2 linked regions of the Pleomorphomonas sp. PLEO genome follow. The protein of the gene in region 1 interacts with the protein of each later gene in a pairwise test. Links are inferred from orthologs where the notes say so. Each region holds a gene or a part of one and is shown in the gene's direction. Other genes may lie near its edges.

What was found.
Region 2: the proteins of AB6N07_RS00180 (region 1) and AB6N07_RS02830 interact in binary tests that used the Escherichia coli proteins (3 or more experiments, as listed by UniProt). The link is inferred for Pleomorphomonas sp. PLEO from one-to-one orthologs.

What each region holds. Positions count from the first base shown.
Region 1 is NZ_CP166625.1:33,164-48,516, reverse strand. What follows is about bases 4,103-6,887. They hold AB6N07_RS00180 (sulfate/molybdate ABC transporter ATP-binding protein), read left to right. Parts: upstream 4,103-4,862; coding sequence 4,863-5,912; downstream 5,913-6,887. Other genes in these bases: hrpB (ATP-dependent helicase HrpB), read right to left, coding at 5,944-6,887; cysW (sulfate ABC transporter permease subunit CysW), read left to right, coding at 4,103-4,851. In the rest of the region: AB6N07_RS00205 (tetratricopeptide repeat protein), read left to right, coding at 1-220; AB6N07_RS00200 (tetratricopeptide repeat protein), read left to right, coding at 217-1,668; AB6N07_RS00195 (sulfate ABC transporter substrate-binding protein), read left to right, coding at 1,915-2,934; sulfate ABC transporter permease subunit CysT, read left to right, coding at 3,096-3,938; more of cysW, read left to right, coding at 3,931-4,102; more of hrpB, read right to left, coding at 6,888-8,418; AB6N07_RS00170 (lytic murein transglycosylase), read right to left, coding at 8,415-9,611; AB6N07_RS00165 (DMT family transporter), read right to left, coding at 9,686-10,591; AB6N07_RS00160 (glycosyltransferase), read left to right, coding at 10,757-11,818; AB6N07_RS00155 (glycosyltransferase), read right to left, coding at 11,776-13,020; AB6N07_RS00150 (WecB/TagA/CpsF family glycosyltransferase), read right to left, coding at 13,028-13,894; AB6N07_RS00145 (GumC family protein), read right to left, coding at 14,392-15,353. UniProt on the Escherichia coli protein: Part of the ABC transporter complex CysAWTP involved in sulfate/thiosulfate import. Responsible for energy coupling to the transport system.
Region 2 is NZ_CP166625.1:639,299-654,858, reverse strand. Bases 153-3,144 are described here. They hold AB6N07_RS02830 (glutamate-5-semialdehyde dehydrogenase), read left to right. Parts: upstream 153-1,005; coding sequence 1,006-2,283; downstream 2,284-3,144. Other genes in these bases: rsfS (ribosome silencing factor), read left to right, coding at 2,995-3,144; AB6N07_RS02825 (nicotinate-nucleotide adenylyltransferase), read left to right, coding at 2,280-2,894; proB (glutamate 5-kinase), read left to right, coding at 153-1,003. In the rest of the region: more of proB, read left to right, coding at 1-152; more of rsfS, read left to right, coding at 3,145-3,414; 23S rRNA (pseudouridine(1915)-N(3))-methyltransferase RlmH, read left to right, coding at 3,586-4,068; AB6N07_RS02810 (murein hydrolase activator EnvC), read left to right, coding at 4,174-5,529; AB6N07_RS02805 (S41 family peptidase), read left to right, coding at 5,526-6,857; AB6N07_RS02800 (divergent polysaccharide deacetylase family protein), read left to right, coding at 6,999-8,120; AB6N07_RS02795 (RNA pyrophosphohydrolase), read left to right, coding at 8,129-8,635; AB6N07_RS02790 (RNA pyrophosphohydrolase), read left to right, coding at 8,632-9,204; holA (DNA polymerase III subunit delta), read right to left, coding at 9,209-10,255; LPS assembly lipoprotein LptE, read right to left, coding at 10,260-10,793; leuS (leucine--tRNA ligase), read right to left, coding at 10,780-13,398; AB6N07_RS02770 (NAD(P)H-binding protein), read right to left, coding at 13,581-14,423; AB6N07_RS02765 (DUF523 domain-containing protein), read right to left, coding at 14,482-14,991; AB6N07_RS02760 (DNA translocase FtsK), read right to left, coding at 15,070-15,560. UniProt on the Escherichia coli protein: Catalyzes the NADPH-dependent reduction of L-glutamate 5-phosphate into L-glutamate 5-semialdehyde and phosphate. The product spontaneously undergoes cyclization to form 1-pyrroline-5-carboxylate.

The sequences.
Region 1 (15,353 bases):
GATGGCGGCGCTCGATGCGGTGATTGCTCCCGTCTCGGCTACCGCCCATCTTGCCGCCACCCTTGGCCGGCCGACAGTCGTGATCGATCCATCCTCGGCCGACTGGCTTTGGGCGGGGGAGGGCGGTACGCTCTGGTATCCCGAAGCCCGCTTCGTGCAACGGGGTGGCGACCTCGTCGGTGTCCTGCGCGGTCTCCTTCCCGAAAGGCCGGCGTCGTGACAGAAACGGTCGTTGATCAACTGCTGGCCCGTGCCGCCGCTGCCGAAGCCACTCACAAATGGATCGAGGCGGTCGCCCTCTATGAGGTGGCTCTCGTGCGGGCGCCGGACCATGTGCCGGCCATGCTGGGGGCCGCCACCGCCGCCCGTGCCAATGGCGATCATGCGCGCGCCGTCATATTCCTGACGCGTGCCGATCGCACCGAGCCCGGCCGCGCCGATATCGCCGCCGCGCTTGGCGAGGCGCTTGCCGCGACCTCTCGCTTGCCGGAAGCCGCGGCTGCCTTCGAACGAGCCCGTGCCGCCAAACCGCTCGACGCGCGCCTCGCCGCCCGCCTCGGCGTGGCGCGCCTTGCCGCCGGCGATGCCGACGGCGCGGTTTCGGCTTTCGATGCGGCGTTGCGGCTTGACCCGGCCGAGCCGCATGCCCTGAGCGGCCTCGGTTCGGCCCTGGTCGCTGCCGGTCGCCCGCTGGCGGCGGTCGAGGCTTTCCGGCGGACAGGCGAATCTCGTCCGCATGCCGACCGAGCGGCGGCGCTCTTGTCGCTCGGTGACATGGCCGGCGGCTTTGCCGACCTTGATGGGGTGGCCACTTGTCCGCCCTGGGCGGCCCGGCTGCCGGTGTGGGATGGGGCTCCGCTTGATCGTCCGCTCCTCGTTTGGACCGGCCCCGATCCGCTTGACCTCATCACCTTCGCGTCCGTGTTGCCGCTTGCCCGGTCATTGGCCGCCTACCTCGTGCTGGTGGCGCCGAAGCCTTTCGTTCGCCTCGCTTCGTCGATCGAGGGCGTCGGCCACGTCGTTGCTGACAACGATGATGTCGGCGATTGGGTTAGGGCCGCTGGCGCCGCTGCGCCGCTCGTCGGCCTGCCACATCGCCTTGGGCTCACCGCCGGCAGCTTCGTCCCAACCGGCTCACTGCTCGCCGCCGAGCCAATGCTCGCGGACCGCTGGAGCGCGCGGCTGGACCTCGGCCGTGGCAAGCCGGCCATTGGCCTTGTCTGGGGCGGCGGTCTTCGGCTCGACGATCTCGCGCCGCTCGCCGGTATCGGTGACCTGCGCTTTGTCGCTCTCGAGCGGGTGCCATCGACCATGCTTGCCCGCTCGTCAACGCCGTCCGGCTGGGAGGTCGCCGATCCACCGGTCCGCATCGAGCATCCCGGCCCCGATTTCGAGGCCGGCGTCGACGCTCGGGTCGACTGCGCCGCTCTGATCAGCCGGATCGATGCCATTATCGCCATCGACGGTCTGTCGCTTCGCCTGGCTGGCGCGCTCGGACGGCCGGGCGTTGCACTGCTTCCCGCCGCGGCCAGTTGGGTCTGGCGGCTGGAGGGGGAAAAGACGCCTCGCTATCCGTCGCTGTCTTTGCTGAGACAGCAGCCGGAGAAGCCGCTTGCTGCTTTGCTCGCGGAGGTCATCCATCGCGTCCGCGACTTGGTTCGCCGCTGATGGCAAAGGAAAATCCCACCGCAAAGCCATGGCTTCTCGGAAGCATGTTGCCTCGAGTCGCGTAATCGGCGACAATAATGAAATGAAATTTTACAAATCGACCATTTCGGAGGGAATGGTATCTCTTGCCAATTGAAGCTGTCCTTTTAGGATTTCAGCCTGTCGGGAGGCCTTAGGGGCCAACAGCTGCCGAAGCTCCCGGATAGGCGCGATGAACATCATCGCTTAAGGCTGGAGACTGGACGCATGAGAGGCTCGAAACTTCTGGGACTGTTCGCCGCCGTGGTCGCGGCACCGCTCGTCCTCGCCGCTCCCGCCATGGCGGTGACGCTGACCAACGTTTCATACGATCCGACGCGCGAGTTCTACGAGGCCTACAATGCGGCCTTCGCGGCGCATTGGAAGGCCGAGACGGGCGAGGATATCGCCATTCGCGCCTCTCACGGCGGCTCGGGCAAACAGGCGCGCGCCGTCATCGATGGGCTGCCGGCCGATGTGGTGACGCTGGCGCTCGAAAGCGACATCAACGCCATCGTCGAGAAGACAGGCAAAATCCCGGCCGATTGGCGTGGCAAGCTGCCGCACAATTCCGCCCCGTACACTTCGACCATCGTCTTCCTGGTTCGCAAGGGGAACCCCAAGGGCATCCATGACTGGGGTGACCTCGTCAAGGACGGCATCGAAGTGATCACCCCCAACCCGAAGACCTCGGGAGGAGCGCGCTGGAACTACCTTGCCGCCTGGGCCTGGGCCGCTGGCCAGTATGGCGGTGACGAGGCGAAGATTCGCGATTACGTCGCGACCCTCTACAAGCATGTGCCGGTGCTCGACACTGGTGCGCGTGGATCGACCGTTACTTTTGCACAGCGCGAGTTGGGCGATGTGCTGCTCGCCTGGGAGAACGAGGCTTTCCTGGCGCTCGACGAATTCGGCGCCGACAAATTCGACATCGTGATACCCCCGCAGTCGATCCTGGCAGAGCCGCCGGTCGCCGTTGTCGAGGGCAACGCCAAGACCAACGGCACCGAGAAGGAGGCGCGCGCCTATCTCGAGTATCTCTACTCGGCCGAGGGGCAGACGCTCGCTGCCAAGTATCACTATCGCCCGTCCGAGCCGAACCTGGTCGATCCCGCGCTTCTGAAGTCGATCCCTCAGCTGAAGCTGGTCAGCATCGATGATCCGCTGTTCGGCGGCTGGGCCAAGGCGCAGCCCTATCATTTCGGCGATGGCGGCGTGTTTGACCAGATCTACAAGCCTGCACAATGACCGACATTGCCGGCCGTTCTCGCCGGTGCCGATGAGTGGAGGGATTGCCATGTGGATTGCAACGGCGCCGCCTGGATTTCTCTTTCCTTTGACAGAACGAGACCTTGCCGCCGGCGGACCGGGTACCCCCCGTCCGCCGGCTTCCTCCGAAAGCGAGGCCGATGACCCCGAACGTGCTCTTCGTCAAGCCGAGCGTCCTGCCGGGCTTTCGCCTGACCATCACCTTCACGATCCTGTATCTGTCGGTGATCGTGCTCCTTCCACTTGGCGCCCTGCTTTTCCGGGCTTCTTCGCTGGGGGCACATGAGATAATTGCCTTGGCGCTCGACGGCCGCACGCTGTCGGCGCTGAGGCTGTCTTTCGTGACCAGCTTCGCGGCGGCGGCCTTCAACGTGCCCTTCGGTCTGCTGATCGCATGGGTGCTGGTGCGCTACGACTTCCCAGGTCGCCGCTTCTTCGATGCCATCATCGATCTGCCCTTCGCCTTGCCGACGGCGGTGGCCGGTATCGCCTTGACCGCGCTTTATGCCCCGAAAGGCTGGATCGGCTCCATCGCGGCCATTGTCGGTCTCAAGATCGCCTTCACGCCATTCGGTATCTTTCTGGCGCTGGTCTTCGTCGGTCTGCCGTTCATCGTCCGCACGGTGCAACCGGTGCTCGCCGAGGTTGATCGCGAACTTGAAGAGGCCGCCGCGACGCTTGGCGCCGGTCGGCTCAGAACCATCGCCTCGGTGGTGCTGCCGGTGTTAAGTCCGGCCATTCTGACCGGTTTCGCGCTGGCCTTCGCCCGGGCGGTCGGTGAATATGGATCGGTGATCTTCATCGCCGGCAATATTCCCTATGTCTCGGAAATCGCGCCGCTGCTCATCATCATCAAGCTTGAAGAGTTCAACTATGCCGGCGCCACGGCCGTTGCCGCCATCATGCTGACGGTCAGTTTCGCAACCCTTCTCGTCATCAATTTGATCCAAGCCCGGGCGCGCGCGAGGTATGGTCATGTCTGACAGTTCCGTCGCGCTCGCCGCATCGCTTGAAGAAACGGCCGTCGCCGGATCGGTGGTTGCCAGTCCGCCGCGCCGCCGATTGCCGACCGAGGAGGCGCCGTGGGTCAGGCGCCTGCTGATCGCGCTGGCGGTGGGCTTTCTCGGCCTGTTCCTGCTGTTGCCGCTCATCACGGTTTTCATGGAGGCTTTCCGGAAAGGGACCGGTGCCTTTCTTCAGGCATTCGCCGATCCGGCCGCCTTCGACGCCATCATCCTGACGCTGGTGGTGGCCGTCATCGCCGTGCCGGCCAATCTCGTCTTTGGCGTTTCCGCTGCCTGGGCGATCGCCAAGTTCGATTTTCGCGGCAAGACCTTTTTGGTGACGCTGATCGACCTGCCCTTTTCTGTGTCGCCGGTGGTTGCCGGCCTCGTCTACGTGCTGCTCTATGCCAGCCACGGCCTCTTTGGCGGCCTGCTGCAGTCAGCCGGCATTCAGATCATTTTCGCCCTGCCGGGCATTGTCATGGCGACGATCTTTGTCACCTTTCCCTTCATCGCCCGCGAGCTGATCCCGCTGATGGAGGAACTGGGCAATACCGACGAAGAGGCGGCGCTGACGTTAGGCGCCTCCGGCTTCCGCATGTTCTGGACGGTGACGCTGCCCAACGTCAAATGGGCGCTGCTTTATGGCGTGCTGCTCTGTAACGCCCGCGCCATGGGTGAGTTCGGGGCAGTATCCGTGGTCTCTGGGCACATCCGCGGCTACACCAACACCATGCCGTTGCACATAGAGATCCTCTACAACGAGTATCAGTTCGTCGCCGCCTTCGCCGTTGCCTCGCTGCTCGCCGCCCTGGCGCTGGTGACGCTCGGCATCAAGTCCTGGCTGGAGCATCGCTATGCCAGCGATCTCGCCGCTGGTCACCGCCACTGACGGAGCCTCCGATGGAACTCGACATTCGCAACCTCACGAAGACCTTCGGCACGACGGCGGCTCTGCACGGCGTCGATCTCAAGGTCGCCTCCGGTGAACTTCTGGCGTTGCTCGGCCCGTCCGGCTCGGGAAAGACGACGCTGCTGCGTTGCGTCGCCGGGCTCGAGATTCCATCGGGCGGACAGGTCTTGTTCGGCGGTGAGGACGCTAGCTTCAAAAGCGTCCAGGAACGGCAGATCGGCTTCGTCTTCCAGCACTATGCGCTCTTCAAGCATCTCACCATCGCCGACAATATCTCCTATGGCTTGAGGGTGCGGCCACGCCGGACGCGGCCAACGGCGGCGGCCATCCGGGCCAAGGTCGAGGAACTGCTCGCGCTGATTCAGTTGCCAAATTACGGCGGCCGTTATCCGAGCCAGCTGTCCGGCGGCCAGCGCCAGCGGGTGGCGCTGGCCCGGGCGCTCGCGGTTGAGCCGCGCGTTCTCCTGCTCGATGAACCGTTCGGGGCCTTGGACGCCAAGGTCCGCAAGGAACTGCGCCTGTGGCTGAGGGAATTCCACGACCGTACCGGTCACACCACGCTGTTCGTGACCCATGACCAGGAAGAAGCGCTCGATCTCGCCGACCGCGTCGTCGTCATGAGCGCGGGCGGGATCGAGCAGGAAGGTACGCCCGAGGACGTCTATGACCGGCCGGCGACGCCCTTTGTCTTCGACTTCATCGGCGAATCGGTCCGCCTCGATATCCACATCACCAAAGGCCGTCCCTATGTCGGCCAGCAGGAAGTGACTATTCCCAAGCTGCCACCGCTTCTGTTCGACGGACCGGCCAAGCTCTACGTTCGGCCCGAGCATGTCGCCTTCCGCCGCGATGGCGACGGCCTCTGGGCAACGGTGGTATCGTTGCACCGCTCCGGCTCGTCGCGTCGTGTCGGTTTCCGCGCCGACGGGACCGACACGGTCATTGAAGCTCTGACCCCGGCCGATCGTGAGCCACCCCGCATCGGTGATCGCGCCGCGCTGGAGATCCGGGCGGCCGGCTTGTTCTCTGGTGCCGCCTGAGGATGTCGACGGCACGCTGGATGTGCGTTCGTCAGGTGCCACGTGGCTTGGCGCGGCGGGTCGGTTCGGCAGCAAGCGGATCGTCCGGCCAAGGGTGTTTCGGATAGCGCCCCCGAAGGTCCTTCGCCACGTCTTTCCACGAGCCACGCCAGAAGCCGGGCAGGTCCTTGGTCGTCTGAATCGGCCGGTGGGCCGGTGAGGTCAGCACCAGCGTCAGCGGCACTCGACCACCGGCAATCGCGGGGTGACGGTCGAGACCGAACAGTTCCTGTACCCGGATCTCGATGGCCGGCCCGCCGTCGGCGCCATAGTCGACGGGCACGCGGCTGCCGGTCGGCGCTTCGAAATGGCTGGGCATCAGCCGATCCATTTCCTGCCGAAGCCCGAAGGGAAGAAGCCGGTCGATGGCCGCGCCGAGCAGCGCTGCGTCGATCTCGTCGAGTCGCGTCAGACCGTCGACGAACGGCCCGAGCCAATCATTGAGCCTGTCGGCCAGGGCGGCATCTGTGAGATCCGGCCATGGCTCACCCACCGTTCGGTTGAGAAATCCAGCCCGCTCCCTGAGCCGCCGCTGCTCTTTCGACCAGCCGAGGCGGTCGACGCCGGTCCGGCTGACGCCAGCCAGGAGCGCGGCACTCGTCTCTGGGCCGGTCGGCGCGGCAATTGGCTCCTCGGCGAGTTTCACCGCTCCGAGCCGCCGGACGCGGCGGGCGCGGACAGCGCGTGCCGTGGAATCGAACAGGACGGAAGTTTCAGCGACTATCCGCTCGGCAAAAAGCGTCTCGACCTCGTCGCGGGAAATGGCGGCCGCGAGCCGGATACGCGCCCGCTCGGCTTTGCCCGAGAGATCGGCGACGACGATATAGTCTTCCTTCGCCAGTCGATCGTAGTCTTCGACCAAGCCACCACGGCCGCTCGCCAGGCGAAAGGCGCCGCGCTGACCGCGTGCCTCGGCGATCCGGTCGGGATAGGCGAGGGCAAGGATGGCGCCGGGTGACGGCGACGGCGCTTCGGCGATAGCGCTTCCTGCCGCCAGCTTGGCCCATCTTGCTGCCATCGCCCGCGCGTCGGTAGCCCGTTGACCGCGATCGGCGCGGAAACGCATCAGGCGGTCGGCGAGATCGGTGGACTCGCCGCCGAGTCCCTGTTCTGTCAGGATTACGGCAATGTCCGCGGCGAGCCGCGTCGCGCCGAAGTCCGCTGCGCGGTGGATCATATGGGCAAGGCGCGGCGGCAGCGGCAGGCGGGCGAGCGCCTTGCCCTCGGCGGTGATGCGTCCCGCGTCATCGATCGCCTCAAGCTCACGGAGCAATTCCACGGCTTCGTTCCACGCCGGCTTGGGAGGTGGATCGAGAAAGGCGAGAGTGGCCGTATCGCGAATGCCAACGGCCGCAAGGTCGAGCACGAGTTGGCTGAGGTCGGCTTCCAGGATCTCCGGTGTCGAATAAGGCTGAAGCGCCGCCGTCTGTCCTTCGCTCCAAAGGCGCCAGCAAACACCGGGCTCGGTGCGGCCGGCACGACCGCGCCTCTGATCGGCCGACGCGCGAGAGACGCGCACTGTTTCGAGCCGTGTCAGGCCGGTGTCCGGTTCGTATTTGGGTACGCGGGCAAGGCCGCCGTCGATGACGAGGCGCACGCCGTCGATGGTCAGCGACGTCTCGGCGATGGCCGTGGCAAGCACGACCTTGCGCTCCGGAGACCTGCAGGGTCGGATGGCGAAATCCTGTTCGCCACTCGTCAAAGCGCCGTAGAGCGGGGCGAGGCGAACGCCTGCTGGCAGACGTCCGTCGAGCCGCTCGGCGACACGGCGAATTTCCGCCTGCCCTGGCAGGAAGACCAGCGCGGACCCTTCTTCCTCGCGGAGTGCCTGGAGCGCCACCTCCGCCATCTGGTCCTCGAAGCGCGCGAGGGGATCGCGGTCGACGTGCCGCGTCTCTACCGGAAAGGCGCGGCCGGCACTTTCGATGACCGGCGCGCCGCCCAGAAGGCTCGCTACACGACCACCATCGAGCGTGGCGCTCATCACGACGATTCGCAGGTCCTCCCTCAGTGTCGCGCCGTCGAGGGCGAGCGCGAGACCAAGGTCGCCATCCAGCGAGCGTTCGTGGAACTCGTCGAAAAGGACTGCCGACACCCCATCGAGCAGTGGATCCTCGACCACCATCCGCGTGAACACGCCCTCGGTGATCACCTCGATCACCGTCTTCGCCGATACTTTCGAATCCATACGAACCCGGTAGCCGACCGTCTGCCCGACGTCTTCGTCGAGGCTGGCGGCCATGCGCGCCGCCGCGGCGCGAGCGGCGAGGCGGCGGGGCTCGACGACCAGCAACTTACGCCGCCGCCACGGAGCTCCGAGAAGGGCAAGGGGCACCCGCGTCGTCTTGCCGGCGCCTGGGGCGGCGACAAGAACGAGGCGCGGGTTGCCGTCGAGCGATGCTTGGATATCGTCAAGCACCGCGTCGATGGGAAGCGGCGACGACCAGCGCACTGGTATCGACGTCACCTGAGCGCCTGGAGCAAAGCCGAATCCGGCCAGCCGTCGACCGGCAGACCGGCTTTCTGTTGGAAGGCTCGCACCGCTTCGCGCGTCTGCTGGCCGAGCTTGCCATCCTTGGGGCCGGCGTCGAAGCCCTGAGCCGTGAGCGCGCCCTGAATGAAGGCGATGTCGGAGGCACCGAGCGCTTCAACATTGCCGTTGCCGGCACCGACCGGGGGCGCGCCGGCAAGTCTGGTTGCGAAATAGGCGGCGGTCGTCGAGTAGACCAGCGACTCGTTCCAGCCGAGATAGACGTCGAAGTTATGGTAGGCGAGGAAGGCCGGCCCGAAGCGGCCCATCGGCAGGTAGAGCGCTGCCAATCCGTCGGGAATGGAGCCGTTCGCAGCCCGAACACCCATTGCCTGCCATTCGCCGACCGGCTTCTTGATCGGCAGATCGGCCTGATCCCACGGCAAGCTGGAGGGAATGTTGACCTCGACAAGCCAAGGCTGCCCAGGCAGCCAACCGAGCGAATGGAGGTAGTTGGCTGTCGAACCCAGTACGTCCGGTGCGCTCTTGATGAGGTTGCGGCGGCCGTCGCCGTCGAAGTCGACGGCGTAGCGAAGGTAATTGGAGGGCAGGAACTGCGTCTGGCCAAGCTCGCCCGCCCAGGCGCCCTTCATTTCCGAGGGCGCAAGATCCCCGCGCGCCACGATCTGGAGGGCGTCTAGCAACTCGTTCTGGAACATGACGGGGCGGCGGCAGTCATAGGCCAAGGTCGCCAGCGACTGCAGGGTCGGGAAATCGCCGGTATTGGCGCCAAAGTCGCTCTCGAGTCCCCAAACCGCGACGATCACCTCGGCCGGCACTCCGAATTGCGCCTGGATACGAGCGAACAGGTCGGCATTGGTCTTGATCTTCTGAGCACCAACCGTCAGGCGATTCTTATTGACCATGCGGCCGGCAAACTCGGTGAAGGTCTGCGAGAAGACGCCCTGTCCCCGATCCTTCTTGATCACTGCCGGATCGAAGGCGATGCCGGCGAGGGCCGATTGCACCGTATCAGTGGGAAGACCGGCGTCGACCAGTGTCTTCGAATAGCCGGCGAGCCATGTGCCGAAGCCGTCGCCCTTGGCGCTGCAATCCGCAGCAAGGCCGGGGGTGGCGAGAACCGGCAGCCCGACAACCAACGCTGTTAGGACGGGAACCGAAAACCGCATGAAGACAACCTCCTGAAACATCTGAACACATCTGAAGCGAATCATAGCGACATTCGGCGAAGATCGACAGGGTTTCAGTCACGACCTTCTGTTGTGGCGTTACGGTTGCCACGTCCGCCCACCACCATCAGGCCGGCGATGACGATGACAGCGGCGCCAACCAGCATTGATGGCCGCGGTCGATCACCGAACACCAGCCATCCGAATAAAATGGCCCACAGCAGCAGCGAATACTGAATTGGCGCGACCACGGCAGCCGGCGCCAGCTTGACCGAGCGGGCTATGCAGAGGTGGGCGGTCATCGAGATGATGCCGAGAGCAGCCAGCATGACGAGGTCTACAAGGTTCGGCATGACCCAGTCGAAGGGCGCCAGGACGGCGCCGACCGCAAGCGCGCCGACAGTCTGCCAGAACACCAGCACCCGGTCGGGCGTGCCCCGAAGCTGGCGGCTTTGCACCACCATCATGGCGTAGCAAAGCGAGCCGGCAATGGAGATGAGCGAGGCGAGCGATAGGCTGCCCGCGCCCGGGCGCAGCACGAAGATGACCCCGGCAAACCCGATGGCGATGGCCAACCATTGGCGCTTGCTCACCTGCTCGCCGAGCAGCCACGGCGATACCGCGGCAACATAGATCGGCCCGGCGAGATAGAACGTCATGACGTCGGCGAGCGGCAGGAAGCGGATGGCCATATAGAAAAACACGATCTCGGCTGTGGCCAGCGCCACACGTGACACCTGTATTCCTGGCCGCTCGAGCCGAACGAGTTCCGGTGCGCCGCCTTTCAGAAGAAGCGGAGCGAGCACCAGGAGCGCGGCGAGCGATCGCACCAAGACGATTTGTCCGGCCGAAAAGGTTCCAGCCAACCACTTGCCCATGACGTCATTGACGGCGAACATGAAGTCGCCGAAGAACATCATGAAGATGCCGAGGCCGACGGTGGAACCGGCGGCGCGGTGGGCGAGAGACTTAGCGGACAAACGGAGCTCCAGCGGGATCGACGAAAGTCGCATCTCGATAGCCGATCCCGGCCATCTTGGCGAGGACGGCGGGACGGTTCTGGGGAGCCGACACTCATTTCCCGCTTGGTCCTAGGAGTGTTCCAAGGCTACCTTCATGCAGGCTCCCGCCGCTCTGGAGGCGAAATGCGCAAGCTCCATGTTCTTCTCTATACCCGCGCCTCCGGCGGCGGTGGCGCCGAGCGAGTCTGGGCTATCCTTGCTAGCGGTCTAGCGGCACGCGGCCACCATGTTACCTTCGCTTTCGACGAGAAAGTGGCCGACGACGGTGTCGATCCAGCCGTTTCCACAATCGAAGTCGGCAAAGGTCATATAGGCGCCGTGTTGCAGCTCGCCCGCCTGCTGCGCGGCCACTCCTTCGATGTGATCGCCGGGGCCGTTTCAGTCAACTGCGTCAAGCTGGCTCTCGCCAAAATCCTTGCCCTGTCACGGACACCGCTTGTCTTCTCCTATCATGGGTTCGAGGAATACAAGACCGGCCGCCTGTCGGCTGTCGGCTTCTATGCCTTGCCTTTGTTTGTGCCTCTGACCCGGCGGTTCGTCGGTGTGTCCGACGGTATTGTGCGGGCGCTCGTCGACCGCTGGCATGCGCCTGCGGCCAAGACGGAGCGCATCTATAATCCAGTGCCATTGATAGCCGCCGCGACAACCGAGGAGATTGCCGCTAGGCCGCCCCTAGTTGGTGCCGTTGGCCGCCTGTCGCGGGAAAAAGGCACAGACGTGCTGATCGATGCCTTCGCCCGCCTGACGACGCCCGAGGCCCGCCTCATTATTGGCGGCGACGGGCCGGAGCGGCAGCGGCTCGTCCAGCAGACGGTAGATCTCGGCATCAGCGATCGCGTGCGCTTCCTTGGGCGCGTTTCGTCGGCGGCTGAGGTCTACGGCCTTGCACGCGTCGCGGCTGTGCCGTCGCGCACCGAGGCCTTCGGCATGACAACCGTCGAAGCGCTCTCAGCTGGGCTTCGGGTGGTTGCCACCGACTGCGATGGGTCGCGGGAAATCCTAGCCGGACCATATGGCCAATTGGTTCCGGTCGAAGATGCCGCTGCGCTGGCAGCGGCACTTGACCGGGCATTGGCAATGCAACCAGATCCAGGGCCGGGCGTCGCCAGAGCCCAAGAGTTCTCGGCCGAGGCTGGTATCGATCAGTGGGAGCGGCTATTCGCCGGACTGGCGACGGCGGGTTGATGAGGTCGAGAGCGGCCGCAGCCAAGCGCGATGTGACGCTCAAACAGCTTCGGCATCTGCACTGCCACCGAATAGGGCGTCACCTTGGCGCGGATGGCTTCAGGATTGAGCCGACCGGCAGCGATGTCTGCGGCTAGCTGTACGAAGTGATCGGCCATCACCTCAGCGGCTATCTCACGGTCATCAGGTCGCTCGACGAGGAAGCCGGACACGCCCGCCTCGATCAGCGGATCATATTGCGACAGCCGGATGGCCCCCATCGGTCTGCCGCTCGAAAGGACTTCCAGCAGGTAACAGGGCATGCCCTCGAAAAAGGACGTGAGGATACCGGCGTGACAGTTACGCATGATGGCCGACACGCCATCGCCAGTCTGGAATCCGTGGCGGATGGTGAATGGCTCGATGGCCGCGAATTCCTTGTCGCGATGTGGGTCGGACGTACCGATGTAATGAAATTCAAACTTGCCGCCGAGCTTGGCATGAAGACGCCGTAGCGTCTCGAACATCAAGGGCGGATCCTTGAAGGCGTCGAGCCGGCCGGCGAACACAACGCGGAACACGTCGTCTGTCGGAAAGGGCGCAGCGGGAAAGCGCTCGGTGTCGACCGACACCGTCATGAATTCGGATTTGCGAGCGATCCTCGGCATCTCCCGCTCATAGCGGGCGATGATGTTGGGATTGACGCCCACGACGCGCGCGGCGAGGGTGAGGGCAATCTTTTCGTTGAGGCGATGAATCCACCAGTAGCGGCCGATGAGACTGTCCATCTTGTCGCCCTTGGTCTCCTCGTTGTGCACGAGTTGCACCACAGGGTTGCCGATCAGCCGGGCTGGAATTGCCTGCTCGAAGCGCTCGATCTCGGTTGAGGCGGAATCACCTGCCGAGAGACGGCGAATGGTGAACAGATAACGCATAATTCCGAGGGTGAAGTGCAGCGTTACCGACTGGCTGATTTTCTTGGCCGCGGCGCGCATGGTTTCGCCGGGAATATGAATCACGGGCAGGAAGTCTATCTGACGGCCGTCGAACTCAACCTTGACCGGCTTGCCAATCTCGAGATCGCCGCGCTCGTCGATGCCGACCAGCAGCACCGATACGGTATCGGGATAACGTGACAGCAGCAGTCGGATATGCGTCTCGATGCCGCCCACCTTGCCGCCGCGCGGATCGATGGAGTGAAGAACGGTGATGCGATGAACCATCGTCTGATCATTCCTCGCGGGTAGCATTGTCGGAAGCGGCGAGCCGGCGCCGTCTCGGCAGTCGACCAGCCAGTTGGCGGACGTTGTATCGCATGAGGTACATCGCCGACAGCACATAGCGTTTGGCGAGGCGACGTGGGTCGTGGATGAGCCGCCACAGCCACTCGAGGCCTGCTTCCCGAAGAAATTCTGGCGCGCGCTTCTGACTGCCGCCAATGAAATCGAGCGCGGCGCCGATACAAACAAAGGTAACACCGGGTGCCCAGCGCCTGGCAAATTCTGCGAAAACCTCCTGCTTGGGCGCGCCGAGCGCCACAAAACAGATGCGGGCACCACTTGACGCCACACGTTCAGCCGCGGCGCGGGCTTCAATGCCAAACGGACTGAAACCAAAGGGGGGGCTTTCGATACCAGCGACGATCAGGCGCGGAAACTCGCAACGCAATACGGCCTCGGTCGTGACGAGAGTCTCCGGGGTCGTGCCGAAGAAATGCACGGGAATCCGGGCCAGCGCGGCGGCTCCGCAGAGTGGCCGCACCAAGTCGGCGCCGGTAACGCGCACGAGATTGGCCCCCTGTCGCCGTGCCATGGCCACCACCGGTGCGCCGTCCGCCGATACATAGGTTGCTTGATCGTAGGCTGCCCGAAAAGCCGGATCGTGCTCCAGCTTGACGAGGTGGTCGAGGTTCAGCGTGAAAACGGTACCACCGCGGCCAGTCAGCGCGTCGAAAGTGACAAGGTGGACGAGGTCGGCCTGCTTGCCGATGTTGACGCGCGTTGCATCGATCACCGCGATCGGTTGAGGGGTATGAACGGCTTCAGTCGCATTGACTGCCTCGGTCGTAACCGACCGATCGTGGAACAGACCTGACATTGGCGACTCTCCGGCGCGTCAAGCGCCATCCCGACGCCGGAGGCGCGCGACGGACCATAAAGATCCCATCTCCGCCTCCCAGCGAATTGCAACGTCTGGGAAGAGCCGTGCCGATGGCATATCTCTCCCCTTCGCTGTCACCTTAGTCCGGCCGCGGTTCAGCCCCGATTTATCGGATCCTTCAAATTGTAATGAAATGCCGATTTGTTTTGGGTGGAAGGAAGCGATCGTTTCGATCCTCCGTCCTGGGGCGCACTGAGGGTTTACTGAATATTGCCGAGCACCGTGGCCTCAAAGATCAGCCTCGGCGGCCCGTCAGTCAGGTCGCGCCACCTGCCACACCAGCCTGTCGTCCAGCCAAGCGCGACCTTGGCGAGCTTTCGTCCGCTGGTTCGCTATCTGTCAGGTACAGACTGCGAATTGATGCTGCTGCCGGACTGGCGTTTCGCGAGGTTGGAGCCGGTACGCCGCCAAACTTCCGTGTTATGCGGCCTCGTTCAGGCTCGCTCGGCCAGGATGACGCGTTCGTGGCGTTCCTTCACCAGCACGAGCCCTGTGAAGGCGGGCAGGGCACCGAGGAGATCACGCACCATCGCCGCCGCTTCGTCGTCGTCTTCAACGATGGCATCGGCGACGATCAGTACGGCGTCGACGCGATGGAGGAGAGCCTCCAGCAGGTCAGGTGAGTGTCGGTGTCCGAAATGCAGGATGACGCGGCCGAAGTCGTGCGAAAGTTTGCCGACAAAGTCGGCGACACGATCGACATTGGTGGCAATTTGGGCCGCGGCTTCCGGCCCGCCGACTCCGATGAGCGTGATGTCGGCCCCGCCTTCGCAGATGGCGACGCTCGCCGCATCGGCAGTACCCGCGATCACATCGATCGCCCCGGGCATCGTTTCGTCGACGTAAGCGCGATGGAGCGGCAGATCATCCCAGGAGGCATCGACGAGGAGAACGCCATCCTTGGTCGGCACGTGCGCGAGGCCGAAGGCGACAGCCGCCGTCGCCGGACCGTCGTTGGCACCCAGCACCAGGATCAGTTGCGACGCGCCTGTCGCCGTCGAGATCTTGCCGACGAGTTCCCGGAAGGTCTCGGCAGCGGTCGGCAAGGGCGATCCATCGTGATCGGTGATCGAGCTGGTCAGAATCGTGCGCGCGGTCCTGGAGGCTGACCGTCCACGCCAGTCGCGGGCGACGGCACGAGTGTCAACCGACAGCTCGGCGAGAACCGATGGCGCTGCCGGCACGGCGTCGACAATCTCGGCCTGGTCTATCCCGTCTTGGACCGCGCCCAGCGGCGGTGTTTCATGGGAATCATCTTCCTCGATTGTCGTCTCCGCGACGTCGAAGACCGGTTCCAGCGGAGTATCCTCGGCGGCGGCCGGCTCCTCCTCATCAATGAAATCGGCGGAACTCGTCTCTTCAAGCCACTGGTATTCCGGCAGGTAGCGACGGCCGC
Region 2 (15,560 bases), 610 kb from region 1 along the record:
CAGGGCCGGTGGCGCCAGCGTGCTTCTGGTTTCTTCAGGCGCCATCGCTATGGGTCGCGGCGTCTTGAAGTTGCCGAAGGGCAAGCTGAAACTCGAGGACAGCCAGGCCGCCGCCGCTGTCGGACAGATTGCGCTGGCGAAAGCCTGGGCCGAAGTGCTCGGCGATTACGGCATTACCGCCGGCCAGATTCTGTTGACCCTGGGCGATACCGAGGAGCGACGCCGCTATCTCAACGGCCGTGCCACCCTCGGCAAGCTCTTGAAGCTCGGCGCCGTGCCGGTCATCAATGAAAACGACACGGTAGCCACCACCGAGATCCGCTATGGCGACAATGATCGGCTAGCCGCCCGTGTCGCCGCCATGATGGGCGCTGATCTCTTGGTGCTTTTGTCCGACATCGATGGTCTCTATACGGCGCCGCCTCAGGTCGACCCCAACGCTTCTCTGATCCCTGTGATCGACCGCATCACACCGGAGATCGAAGCCATGGCCGGCGGCGCGGCTTCCGAATTGTCGCGCGGTGGAATGAAGACCAAGATCGACGCCGGCAAGATCGCCACAGTCGCCGGCACGGCTATGATCATTGCCTCCGGCAAAGTGGCGGCGCCGCTCTCCCGTGTCGACGCCGGTGGGCCACACTCGCTATTCCGAGCCGAAGCCAACCCGGTCACCGCCCGCAAGGCCTGGATCGTCGGTCACATCGACGCGCCCGGCGTTCTGACGATCGACGCCGGCGCCGTCCGGGCGCTGAAACAGGGGCGCAGCCTGCTGCCACCCGGCGTGACCCGGGTCGATGGAGATTTCCATCGCGGCGACACGGTGATCGTTGTCGATGAAGCCGGTGTCGAGCTGGCCCGTGGCCTCGTCGCTTATGATGCCGTCGATGCACGGCGCATTCGCGGCCAGAACTCGACGGTAATCGAAGATATCCTCGGCGCACCCGGCCGCAGCGAAATGATCCATCGCGACGACCTCGTGCTAAAGGGCGACCTCGGAGACTGACCATGACTGCATTGACCGACGTTTCCGTTCACGACCTGATGGCCGATATTGGCCGGCGCGCGCGCGTCGCCGCCCGTCGCCTTGCCCGCGCCTCAACACAAGAAAAGGCGGCGGCGCTGACCGCTATGGCCATAGAGGTTCGTGCCCGCGAAGCCGACATCCTCAAGGCCAACGCCATCGATGTCGCGGCCATGAAGGAAAATGGCGTTGCCGCCTCCTTCCTTGATCGCGGCACGCTGGATCCCGCTCGCGTCGAGGCCATCGCCAAGGCGCTGGAGGAAATCGCTGCCCTGCCCGATCCGGTCGGCCGTGTGCTCGCCGCCTGGACGCGGCCGAACGGCCTCGCCATTGAGCGCGTTGCAACGCCGCTCGGCGTCATCGGGATCATTTTCGAAAGCCGGCCCAACGTCACCGCCGACGCCGGCGCCCTCTGCCTGATGGCCGGCAACGCCGCCATCCTGCGCTGCGGCTCCGATTCGCTTCGCTCGTCGCAGGCGATCCTTGTCGCGCTCGTCGCCGGTCTCCGGACGGCCGGCCTGCCCGAGGATGCCATCCAGTTGGTGCCGATCAAGGACCGCGCCGCCGTGGGCGAGATGCTGACCGGCCTCAGCGGGTCGATCGACGTCATCGTTCCGCGTGGCGGCAAGAGCCTGGTCGCCCGCGTCCAGGCCGAAGCGCGGGTGCCGGTGTTCGCCCATCTCGAGGGCATCTGCCATATCTATGTCGATCGGGCCGCCGACCTCGACATGGCCGTCACCGTGACCGTCAACGCCAAGCTTCGGCGCGTCGGCGTCTGCGGCTCGGCCGAGACTCTGCTCGTCGACCGCGCTGTGGCTGATACGCACCTCCTGCCAATTCTCAAGGCGCTTCACGAGCGCGGCTGCGAAATCCGGGCAACTGAGGAAATTCGCGCCCGCTTCCCGGCAGCCGTGCCGGTAACCGAAGCCGATTGGTCGACGGAATATCTGGCGCCGATCATTTCGGTGGCACTGGTCGACGGCATCGACGCCGCCATCGAGCACATCGAAACCTACGGCTCGCATCACACCGACAGCATCATCACGGCTGACGAAACGGCGGCCGCCCGCTTCTTTGCCCGTGTCGACTCAGCCATCGTGCTGCACAACGCTTCGACGCAGTTCGCCGACGGTGGCGAATTCGGTATGGGCGCCGAGATTGGCATTGCCACCGGAAAGATGCACGCCCGTGGCCCGGTCGGCGTCGAGCAGTTGACCTCGTTCAAGTACCGCGTGCGCGGCAGCGGCCAGACGCGACCGTGACGACACCCCGCCTCCCCGTCACATTCCCGGGCATGCGCATTGGCCTGTATGGTGGTTCCTTCAATCCGCCACACCGAGGCCATGCCCACGTGGCGCGGCTGGCACTTCAAAGACTTGGGCTCGATCGCATCTGGTGGCTGGTCAGCCCTGGCAACCCCTTGAAGTCGATGGACGGCCTACCGGATGTCGGCCAACGGCTGGCAGCCGTGCGGCGGGTCGCCAACCACCCGCGCGCGGTCGTCACCGACCTCGAGGCGCGACTCGGAACGCGCTATACAGTCGACCTCATCCGGCGGCTGAAAGCGCTCAGACCAGATGTTCGTTTCGTGCTGGTCATCGGTGCCGACAACTGGGCGACGTTCCACCGCTGGGGCGGCTGGCGCGAGATCGCCCAAACGGTGCCGATCGCGGTCATCGACCGCCCCGGAGCCACCTTCGCGGCGCTGGCCTCACCGGCCGCCCGTACTTTTGCCGGCGCGCGCGTCGCCGAGTGTGACGGCCTCTTGCTGCCAAGCCTTGCCCCCCCCGCCTGGATATTCATCGCCGGCGTCAAGGTGCCGCTGTCATCGACCGCCCTGCGCCAAACCAGCTTAGCCATTGGTCCAGCCTGATCTTGAAAACGTCACCGTCAAGGTTCATCCTTTCAATCATCGGCGGTTGTCGGCATGGGGCCGGCTGTCGCGGACCATTTCACGAGGTGCACCCCTGAGCATGCCTTTCACCGAGGGCGCCTTCAGCGCCAACTCCTTTGCCGACGTCGCTGCGTTCTCCGGCGATGCCACTCCTCTTCCGCGATCCCTGCTCGATACGATTCTCGCCAGCCTTGACGACGCCAAGGCCGAGGCCGTCGTTGATATCGACGTTGCCGCCAAGACGCCGATCGCCGATCACATGGTGATCTGCACGGGTCGCTCCACTCGCCATGTCGGCGCCATCGCCGACCATTTGGCCAAGGACCTGAAGGATGCCGGCTTCGGCGCCGTCGCCATCGAGGGTCAGCCGGCCTGCGACTGGGTATTGATTGACGCGGACTCGGTCATCGTCCACGTCTTCCGCCCGGAAGTGCGCGAGTTCTATCATCTTGAGAAGATTTGGGCGCCCGACCCGGAGCCCGCTACCGGCCGCCGTTGAGGTATCCACCCAGAAAAGTGGATACCCGAGCTGGAACGATCCGCTTGGAAAGCTGTAGACTTTTCGAAGGCGCGGATAGTCCGGAAATGGCTCGGAAGCTTCTCATGACCCCGACGCGCGGGGCCGCTGGCCCCGCCGGTACGGCGCGTGCGCCCGACTAAGAAGAGACTTATGCGCATCGCCATTCACGCTGTTGGAAAACTGAAGGCCGGCCCTGAGCGCGAGCTTGCCGACCGCTATCTCGATCGTGCTGACAAAGCCGGTCGAGCCATCGGCTTTTCTTCTGTCACCGCCCGAGAAATCGTCGAGAGCCGCGCACGCGAGGCCTTGCAGCGCAAAGAGGAGGAAGCACGCGAGCTTCTCGCCGATTTGCCGCCGGGAGCCTTGCTCATCGCCCTCGACGAGCGAGGCGATTCGCCGACCTCGGAGCGATTCGCCGAAATGCTGGGCGAGGCACGCGACCGCGGCACACCGAACACCATTCTGCTGATCGGCGGACCGGATGGCCACGGACAGGAGCTCCTGTCGCGCGCTGGCCACCGCATTTCATTTGGCCGGCTGACTTGGCCGCATCAAATCGTCCGCATTCTCGCCGCAGAGCAGATCTATCGTGCCGTAACCATCCTGAGCGGCCATCCCTATCATCGGCCCTGATCCGTCCCGCATCTCGTCATCATCGCCCTTTGGTTGACGAAGCGTTAATGGAAAGACCGATAGGTTCGGCCGCTCGACCGCACCGTACCGGACAGCTCATCGTCCATGCCGCCCGAAACGCGACGTCCCGGAGTCCGCCGCCTCACCATCGCTGCGATAATCGCGGCGATGCCTTGCTATGTCGCCGCGCAGGAGGGCTTGCCACCCGAGGCGACTGCCTTTGCCCCGGCGACGAGCGCTGTTCGGCCAGCCTCCGTATCCGACAGCGCCGTCGACGCCGACCACATCGCGGCCGAACGCGCGCTAAAAGATCAGGAACTGGCCAAGCTTCGCAGCTCCATGGAGCTTTCGGCGGAAAAGCAGGCGGAGATAGCAGCCGAAATTGCCGGCCTCTCGCGTGATCAGCAGGCGCTCAGCGATCAGCTCGTCACCTCGGCTGCCCGTGTTCAGGCGTTGGAGCAATCAATCACCGATAGCGAGGAACGCCTCGCTCGCGGCGCCGACAACGAATCGCGCATCCGCGCCTCGTTATCGGCCCGACGCGACGTATTGATCGCCGTGCTCTCCACCGCGCAGCGCATAGGCCGCCAGCCACCTCCAGCGCTTGTCGTCAGCCCAGAAGACGCCCTTAAAGCCGTGCGCTCGGCGGTCATCGTCGGTGCCGTACTCCCAGAGATCCGTCTTGAGGCGGAAGCGCTGCAATCCGATCTCGATGCCCTGGTGGCAGAAAGAACGCGCGCCGCCGCCGAACGTGACCGCCTCAGGGCTGATGCCGCCGCCATTGCCGAGGAACGGCAGCGCTTGGCATTACTCATCGACAAGAAAAAAACGGAAAGCGAAGCACGCTCTGTCGACTTGGCGACCGAGAAGGCGAGAGCTGAGGAATTGGCGAAAAACGCCCGCAGCCTGGAAGAGCTGATCTCCGGCATGAAGAAGGCGCTGCCAGCAGCCCACACCGAATCGCCACCTTCCACGGCATCGGCGCCGAGCGTTGGTGGCCGCCTCGGGCCGGCCATCGCCTTCGCAGACGCCAAGGGACGAGTGATCCTGCCCGTACGCGGCGTCAACCTGCAGTCCTTTGGCGACGACAATGGCCTTGGTGGTGCCTCGCAGGGCCAATCGATCGCCACCCGGGCCGGTGCCCGCGTGGTGTCGCCGGCCGACGGCCGCGTCGTTTATGCCGGACCGTTTCGCTCTTACGGACAGCTCTTGATACTTGATGCAGGCGACGACTATCATATCGTGCTTGCCGGCATGGAACGGATCGACGTCCAGCTGGACCAATTTGTTTTGACGGGCGAGCCCGTCGGTGTCATGGGAAACCAGAGGCTGGCCAGCGCCGCCGCTTTGGATGCCAGCGTCACGCAGCCCGTGCTTTACGTCGAATTTCGCAAAGGTGGAACTTCGGTCGATCCCTCCCCCTGGTGGGTCGCATCGCAGGATCGGAAGGTCAGCGGATGATCAGAAAACTGTCGCTACTCGCAGCGGGCGCCGTACTTGGCGCCGGCGTTACTACCCTGACCCTCGAGCACCGTCTGCCCGGCTTCGGGTCGGCCGTAGCTGCCGGCGTCGATACCTATCGCCAGCTAAACCTGTTTGGCGACGTGTTCGAGCGTATCCGCTCCGACTATGTCGAGGAACCTGACGAACCGGCCCTGATTGAGGCCGCGATCAACGGCATGCTGACGTCGCTCGACCCACATTCGAGCTACATGAATGCCAAGAGCTATCAGGACATGCAGGTTCAGACCAAGGGCGAGTTCGGCGGACTCGGCATCGAGGTCACCATGGAAGATGGCGTCGTCAAGGTGGTGACGCCGATCGACGATACGCCCGCCACCAAGGCAGGTATCCGTGCCGGTGATTTGATCACCGCCATCGATGGCACTGACGTGAAGGGCCTTACCCTCAACGACGCCGTCGACAAGATGCGTGGGCCGATCAACTCGTCGATCACCCTCACCGTGGTGCGCGGCACCGACAAGCCTTTCGACGTCAAGATCGTTCGCGACGTCATCAAGATGCAGTCGGTACGCTACGAGGTGAAGGACGATGTCGGCTATGTCCGCATCTCCCAGTTCACGGCCCAGACCTTCGACGGCCTCAAGACCGCCATCGACAAGATTGACGCCGCCATCCCCGCCGACAAGCTCAAGGGTTATGTGCTCGATCTGCGCAACGACCCAGGTGGCCTGCTCGATCAGGCGATCGCCGTCTCCGACGCCTTCCTCGACAAGGGTGAGATCGTCTCCACGCGCGGCCGCCACGATGGCGATACGCGCCGCTATGCCGCCAAGGCTGGCGAGCTGGTCGGTGACAAGCCGCTGATCGTGCTGATCAACGGCGGCTCCGCTTCGGCATCGGAAATCGTCGCCGGCGCGCTTCAGGACCATCGCCGGGCGACAATCCTCGGCACGCGGTCCTTCGGCAAGGGGTCGGTCCAGACTATTATCCCGCTGGGCTCGAATGGCGCTATCCGCCTGACCACGGCGCGCTACTACACGCCGTCGGGCAACTCGATCCAGGCCAAGGGTATCCACCCTGACATTGAGGTGCTGCAGGATCTGCCGGAGGATCTCAAGGATCAAGTGACCGAGACCAAGGGCGAGGCGTCGCTGAAGGGACATCTCAAGAGCGAGACCGAGGGCACCGAGGCGTCCGGCAGTCAAGCCTACGTGCCGCCCGACCCCAAGAACGACAAGCAGCTCAATCTGGCGCTCGACCTGCTGCGCGGGTTGCAGGCCAACGCCGCCTTCCCGCCTAAGGGCGACGACCCCGTCGCCAACTGAGCGGGCAAATAGCCGAAAGATGCCGGGCCGGAGTTCATCTCCGGCCCGTTACGTTTCAGTGGCATACCGCAACGCCACGGATTGAACTAAGCTCGCGAGGACCGAATCAGGGCGGTCGCCAGTAGCCGGATGCCACGTGCCATGAACGACCTGACCAATCCCCTCGGCTTCGGCGGTACCGGAGGCCGAAGGTTTCGTGTGCCGGTCGGCGCCATCGCCGCGGTCATCACGGCGTGCCTCTTTGCCGGGCTCACCGTCTGGCTGATGGTCGTCAACGACCCGCTTGGTGGCGAGCCCTATGCGCGGACCAAAATCGAAACCTCCGACACCGCGTATGCTCGCGCCGACATCGCCACGGTAGGTGTGAAGTCAGGCACCGGCGAGCTGTTGCCGCCGCCGTCCGAGAGCAAGCCCGAGGCCGGAGCGGCCGTCGAGAGCCCCTCCGCTACACAAACGCATATGGCCCTACCCGTCGAGGCCGATGCCGCTCTCACCGAGACATCACCTTTCGGTCCGCTGCCGCGCGTCGCCGCCGACGGTCGCAAGCCTGTCGACGCCTATGCCCGCCCCGTACCCAGCGTCGTCGGCGCCTCTCCGAAAATTGCAATCGTCGTCGGTGATCTTGGCCTCAGCCAAACCGGAACGCAGGATGCCCTCGCCAAGCTGCCGCCCGAGGTTACGCTGGGCTTCGCTCCCTATGGCGCCAGCCTCGACCGCTGGACCGCCAAGGCACGGCAGGACGGCCACGAACTCCTGCTGCAAGTACCGCTGGAGCCTTTCGATTATCCTGATAACGACCCCGGCGAAAATACGCTGCTCGTCAGCAAGGATGCGCGTCAGAACATCGAGAACCTGCATCGGGTAATGGGGCGTCTCACGACCTATGTCGGCGTGGTCAATTACATGGGTGCCCGCTTCACGTCCGAAGCCGACGCCCTCGACCCGGTGATGCAGGAGATCGCGCTACGCGGGCTGCTCTATCTTGATGACGGCAGCTCGCCGCGCAGCGTTGCCGAACAGTCGGCCGGCAAATTCAAGACCACCTTTGCCCGAGCCGACCTGGTCATCGACGCCGTGCCGACGCCGAACGAGATCACCAGCCGTCTCGCACAGCTCGAGCAGATCGCTCGCACACGCGGCCTCGCCGTCGGTGTCGCCAGCGCCCGGCCAGCGACGCTGAAGGCGCTTGTCAGCTGGACAAGCGGTCTCGATGGGCGCGGCATTACGCTGGTACCGATCACTGCCGTTCCCCACCAGAATTGAGACAATTCATGACCTCCCGAGCCGACCTTCCCTACCGCCCCTGTGCCGGAGCCGTATTGATCAACCGCGCAGGCCTGGTCTTCGTGGGCCATCGCGCCGACCTTGAAGGTGCGTCCGACTCAGCCCCCTGGCAAATGCCTCAGGGTGGCATAGACGACGGCGAAACGCCGCTCGACGCCGCCCGCCGGGAACTTTGGGAAGAGACCTCGGTAAACTCGGTCGAGCTCTTGGGTGAGGCGCCGGAGTGGTATCGCTACGACGTTCCCGATGAACTGGCCACGGGGCGCTTTCAACGAAAGTGGCGAGGCCAGACACAGAAGTGGTTCGCCTTCCGCTTTCTCGGCGATGACGGCGAAATTGACATCGACAGACCGGGAGGCGGCGCGCATCCGGCTGAGTTCTCTCGCTGGGGCTGGAAGCCGCTGTCCGAGGTGCCAGGCCTCGTCGTTGCCTTCAAGCGGCCGATCTACGAGAAGGTTGCCGCAGCCTTCGCCGGTCTGGCGGTGCCTTCATGAGCGCCCGTATCCCCGCCGCCCTAACCCCGCCGGACCCGTCCGAGCGCGATCCGCTTTCGCCGGACCTTCCCTATCGACCGAATGTCGGCATTTGCTTATTCAATGCCGAAGGGCTGGTGTTCGCCGGCAGAGCCTACTCCAATCCCTTCGGCTGGCCGGATCCGGAGATTTTCACCGAAGGCGCCGATTGGTCGCTGCCGCAGGGCGGAATAGACCCCGGCGAGGATATCATCGCGGCGGCACGCCGTGAACTTTGGGAAGAGACCGGCGTCAAGAACGCAGACCTTATAGCCGTGACCGACGAATGGTGGAGCTACGACTTCCCCGTTCGCGGCGCCAAAATTCACAAGCTCCACCCCTTCCGTGGCCAGCGTCAGCGTTGGGCGGCCTTCCGCTTTACCGGCAAAGACGACGAGATCACGGTCATGGCGGCCCACACCGACGAGCCGCCGGAATTTCTCGAGTGGCGCTGGCGACCACTCGACGAGTTGCCGGCCGTGGCCCCACTGCACCGGCGGCGGCAATACATGCGCGTCGTGGACGTTTTCGGAGATGTCGGTCCGGCTTGAGGCTTTATCGGCGCCGCCGGCCGGCGGCTTGATCGGCGGCGCGCGCCAGCGTCAACAGTGTCTCGCCGACAATATCGGCGGCAAGCGACGCATTGAGACGAGCGTCGCGCGCCGCTTCGCCCAGAACGATAACCGCCCTGGCGAGCCGAGCCGGCGGCCACAGGCCAAGCGCGGCCTCCACCTTGCCCTTGCGCTTGAAGAACACCGGCGGCCGGGCGCCATTGACCGCATCGGCCGGGGCCACGCCGGAATCGACGGCGGCGCGTAATTCGTCGAGCAGCATGAAATGGCGAAGCGCCGCGCCGACGATCTGGCCGGCATCGATACCCTCGGCCCGCGCCTTGGCCAACCCTTCGACCAGCACCGTCAGAGCGCCACCAGCCGCGGCGTCAATCACCTCGTCAATGGCGAAGGTTGAGCTGTCGCCGATCAAGGCCTCGACATCGGAAAGAGTAATAGTGCCGGTTCCATGAGCGTGCAGGCAGAGCTTCTGAATCTCGCCACGCGTCATCAACCGATCGCCGCCTAGAAGCGAGACCAGAAGCGCCCGAGCCTCCGACGCGATGGAAAGGCCGGCCGCTCTTGCCTCTTCATCGATCAGCGCCCCGATCGACCGTTCGTCATCGGCAAAACAGGGGATCGCATACGCCCGGCTTTCCTGCTCGAACAGAACCCTGAGTGGGCTGGATTTCTTGAGATCGCCCGCCTCGACGACGATCGCAGTATCAGGCGGGGGCTGCTTGAACAGCGCCCGGAAGCGGCTGGCGAGATCCGCGCGTCCTCCACCGTCACGCAAAAGGATTGCCCGTCGGCTCGAGAACATCGACACCGCATAGGCCTCGTCGGCGAGCCGCGTCGGGTTGGCCGTCAGTTCGGAGGCTTCGATGCGAACCAAGGCGAAGGGATCGCTGGGGTCCGAAAAGGCAGCGGCGATGGTTCTGGCGCGCTCGGAAACAAGCCCGGTATCCGGCCCATAGACCAGATAGAACACAACATCCTGCGGCGGCCGCGCAACGAGGCGATCGGCCTCCTGAGCGCGCGCCGCCACCATTGCCTCAGCCCTTGCCGATCAGCGCCGACGACAAACGCAAGCGAATGTCGGCCGCCGCTGCCCGCGCCGCTCGCTCCTCGGCATCCTGCTGTGCTCGAACGTTGGCATAACGCTGCGATGTGACGTCGAAGGGAGAGGTGGTGTAGATATTGTCCGATGTAACCACCCGGCCAGTAGCGATCTCGGTCAGCGTGTAAGTCGTCGTAAGCGACACCAGTTTGGCCACCGCGATATCTTCGCTGGCACGAATGGCGAGCTCCGAGACGCCTGTCGTCAGGACGAGATGCAGGCGATACTTGGGTGCCACCAGCGCGCTGCCGCCACGCAGCTGGAAGATTAGCTCATTCATCAGAGCCTGCGGCACGCGATCGGTCTGCGTGTCGATGGCAATCGAAGCGAGTTCCGTCACCATTGCCGGTTTACCACCCGCCGCGGGCGAGCCGATCGGCGCGTAAACGGGGCGCACCTGACAGGCAGCGAGAAGAGCGCCGGCCGCTAATACTAGGGCGCCGCGGCGAAGGAGATCAGACGACCACATTGACGATCCTCTGGGCGACGACGATGACCTTCTTCGGGCTCTTGCCGTCGAGCGCCTTTATCACGGCTTCGAGCTTCAACACCTCGGCTTCCACCTCGGCGGGCGTGGCAGTGCGTGCCACGGTAATGTCGGCGCGCTTCTTGCCGTTGACCTGCACCGGCAGCGTCACCTCGTCCTCGACCAGCAGAGCTTGGTCGACGGTCGGCCAATCGGCAAGCGCCACCAATCCGTCGTGGCCGAGCGCTGCCCAGCTTTCCTCGGCAAGATGCGGTGTCATCGGTGCCATCATGCGGACGAGCAGACCGGTTGCCTCGACCAAAGCGGTCGCGGCGGCGCCATCGGTGGCCAGCAGCGCCTTATCATTGGTAAGCGCTCCGGCCAACGTGTTGACCAACTCGTAGATCTTGGCCAACGCAACGTTGAAGCGCAGACCCTCGACATTCTCCTCAACGGCGGCCAGAGCTTTGTGCGCCGCCTTGCGCAGAGACAGCGCCAACCTGTCGCCGCCTTCGGCCCGCTCGGCGATCGGGACCAGTTCGGAGGCCTCGGATACGATGCGCCAGACGCGCTGCAGGAAGCGGGCGGTGCCCTGAGCCCCAGCCTCGGTCCACTCGACATCGCGCTCCGGCGGGCTGTCGGACAACATGAACCAGCGGGCGGTATCGGCACCGAAGCTGTCGATGATATCGGTGGGGTCGACAGTATTCTTCTTCGACTTCGACATCTTCTCGATCGGGCCGATCTTGACCGGCGCACCCGAGCCGATCAGTCGCGCCTTGCGGGCGCTAGCCTCCTCGACGATTTCGATATCAGCCGGCGACAGCCATTCGCCGCTTTCCGACTGATAGGTCTCATGCACCACCATTCCCTGGGTAAACAGGCCACGGAAGGGCTCGTCGAACCCGACGTGACCGCACTTCTTCATCGCGCGGGTGAAGAAGCGCGAATAAAGCAGATGCAGAATGGCGTGTTCGATGCCGCCAATATACTGGTCGACCGGCAGCCAGGAATTGACCACTTCCGGCACGGTCGGCGTCTGAGCGCGCGGCTCGGTGAACCGGCTGTAATACCAGGACGAGTCAACGAAGGTGTCCATGGTATCGGTCTCGCGCCGAGCCGGCTTGCCGCACTCGGGACAGACGCATTTGGTAAAGGTCGGATGCCGGTCGAGTGGATTGCCGGGACGGTCGAACTCGACATCCTCCGGCAAGCGAACCGGCAGATCCTTGGCCGGCACAGGCACCACACCGCAGTCCTCGCAGTGGATGACCGGGATGGGGCAGCCCCAATAGCGCTGGCGCGAAATACCCCAGTCACGCAAGCGATAGTTCACCTGCCGCTTGGCCGAAGGCGCACCATGCAGCGTCGTCGCTTCGAGTTTACTCGCCACCAGGTTCTTGGCCGCTTCCACGTCCATGCCATCAAGGAAGTCGGAGTTGAACAGTTTGCCATCGTCGGTATAGGCGACGTCGCCCACCGCGAAAGCGGCGGGGTCGGCACCTTCGGGCAGAACAACGGGCGTAACGGTCAAGCCGTATTTGCGAGCGAAATCAAGGTCGCGCTGATCGTGGGCCGGACAGCCGAAGATGGCGCCGGTGCCGTAATCCATCAGCACGAAATTGGCGATGTACACCGGGTAGCTCTGACCGTTGAAGGGGTGCTTCACGGACAGGCCGGTTGCAAGGCCCTTTTTCTCGGCCGTCTCGAGCGCCGCCGCCGAGGTGCCGATACGCAGGCACTCCTCACAGAAAGCGGCAACCGCCGGATCCTTGTCGGCAAACGCTTTCGCCACCGGATGATCGGCGGAAAGAGCCAGGAAGCTCATGCCGAACAGCGTGTCGGGACGCGTGGTGAACACCTCGATGGTCGACTCGTCGGCGACCGCCGGACCGTCGATCTCGAACCGAACCCTCAAGCCTTCCGACCGGCCAATCCAGTTCTTCTGCATGGTCCGGACTTTTTCCGGCCAGCGGTCGAGCGAGTCGAGAGCCGACAGCAGCTCATCGGAATAGTCGGAGATCTTCAGGAACCACTGCGTCAGCTCACGCTGTTCGACCAAAGCGCCGGAACGCCAGCCACGCCCGTCGATCACCTGCTCGTTGGCGAGCACAGTCATGTCGACAGGGTCCCAGTTGACCTTGGACTTCTTACGGTCGACGAGGTCGGCCTTCATGAAGTCGAGGAACAGCTTTTGCTGCTGCGTATAGTAATCCTCGTCGCAGGTCGCGAACTCGCGACTCCAGTCGAGCGACAGGCCCATGCTTTTCAACTGGCCACGCATGGTGGCGATGTTCTCGTACGTCCATGTCTTGGGATGAATATGGCCCTTCATCGCCGCATTTTCGGCAGGCATGCCAAAGGCGTCCCAACCCATGGGATGCAGGACGTTGAAACCCTTGGCCCGTTTGTAGCGAGCGACCACGTCACCCATGGTGTAGTTGCGCACGTGCCCCATGTGGATGCGGCCGGACGGATAGGGGAACATCTCGAGCACGTAATACTTGGGACGCGAATCGTCGTTCTTCGCCTCGAACACCCTGGCCTCGGTCCAGGCCTTCTGCCAGCGCGTTTCCGCTTCGCGCGCATTGTATCGCTCGGTCGCCATCGTCTCGTCTTCTGTTCAGATCCACGCCTGTCGCGGGTCAACGGTGCCAAGAGCACGCGACCGCGCGAAAAACTTACGGCATGACCATCATCAGAAACGGTCCCTAGGGTCAATGCTTTGGAATGCCGAGGCCGGCGTTTTCCGTCAGACCGCGACAGGATCGATGAAATCCCACAACAAGATCAGACACCAACGAAGTCGGTCGCGTGATCCTTGACGAAGGTTTCAAAGAAGCGAGGCGGACGGCCGGTCATCTTCTCGATGGCAGGGCTAACGATCGATGCCTTACCGTCGCGGATCGTATCGAACTCGGCGACCCGCTCGGCAATTTGCTGTTCGGGAATCTCCTCCGCCACTAGGCGCGCTTCGTAATCAGCGATGGAGATCGGCCGGAAGGTGACACGCCGGCCCGTAACGTGGCTCATGACTTCCGCCGCGCGCGACAACGGAAGAGCCGCGGGACCGGTGAGGACCAGCGTCTGACCATCGAAGTCTGAACTGGTCAGCGCAGCGGCAGCGGCGGCGGCCACGTCACGACCATCGACAAAGCTGATCAGCCCCTCGTCGGTCGGCAGCGCCAGTTCGCCCTTGCTGACATCGTCCTTCCAGACAGTCCGGAAGTTGTCGGCGAACCAGTTGGCCCGAAGGATGACGAAAGGAAGACCGGAGTTTTCCAGAACCAATTCGAGACGGCGATAGGGATTGTCCTCGGAAACATCGGCGGCGATGGTGGACAGCAGAACCGCCTTGATTTTACGGTCGACCACGTGCCGCATCACCGGCATCAACGCGGCGATAACGTCGAGCGGTGCCGACGGCATCAGAACAAAGACGCGGTCGACCCCCTCGAATAGCGGAGCGATGCTGGACGGATCACGAAAATCGAACCGCAGGACCTCAGCTTCCGGGTGCGTTTGCCCGTCCAGGGAGGCCGCCTTGACGATTTCGCCTTTTGCCACCAATTCGGACACGACCAACTGGCCGATGGTGCCGGTGGCGCCGAGAACGAGGATGCTGTCTGCCATGGGGGTCTCCGTCAGGAAGTCCGATCCGGCCGTACGGCCGGCGGAAGAGACAACGCCCTCACCCCGCGTCGGGTTCCCTCAACAAGCCGACGTCGACGATCTTGGCAAGACGATCGATGTCGTGATCGGCGAAAACGCCGATGCCGTGTGCCGCGAGAAGCGCGGCGGTGACACCGGCTCCCTCCAGTCGCCGGCCTGAGAAGCTGCCGTCATAGATACTGAGACTGCCACAGGACGGGCTGCGGTCGATGAGGAGCGCATAAACGCAGCCACTGCGACGGGCGTACTCGAGCGCCGCCTCAGCACCGGCAACGAAGGCGGCCGTAACATCCTCTCCCGTGACAGTTACGACGCGAGCCCGTCCCGCCAGCACATCCGCGCCGGAGCCGCCGACGATTTCCGCCGCCGGCCGGGGCACCGAAAGATCACCCATCAGCTCGGGGCAAACCGGCACCAGCCGCCCTTCGGCCTGCCAACGCTCGAGGCGCGGATCGTCGAGCCGTTTGCCGGCGCCGTCATAACGGACTGGCCGGCCGAGCAGGCAGGCGGAGATCAGAATGCGGTCCATCGGCACCACCGAACACATGAAAAAGGGCGTCTTCCCGCGCAAGGAAGACGCCCTTTGTCTCGTTCCGGATGGTCGCCGTCAATCTTCCTCGGCGCGCATCAGGATCTCGCGCTTGCCCGCATGGTTGGGGGGACCGACCAACCCTTCCTTTTCCATCCGCTCGATGAGCGAGGCGGCACGGTTGTAGCCAATGCCGAGCCGGCGCTGGATGTAGCTCGTGGTGGCGCGCTTGTCGCGCAACACCAGCGCCACCGCCTGATCGTAGAGATCGGCGTTTTCATCGACCGGAGCAACGTCACCGCCGCCGCTGTCTTCCTCGTCATCGGCCGTGATGGCCTCGAGGTAATCGGGCGTTCCTTGCGTCTTGAGATGAGCGACGATCGCCTCCACCTCGCCGTCGGAGACGAACGGGCCATGGACACGCTGAATGCGTCCGCCGCCCTGCATGTACAGCATGTCGCCCTGGCCAAGCAGCTGTTCGGCGCCCTGCTCGCCAAGGATGGTGCGACTGTCGATCTTCGACGTCACTTGGAAGGAGATGCGCGTCGGGAAGTTAGCCTTGATGGTGC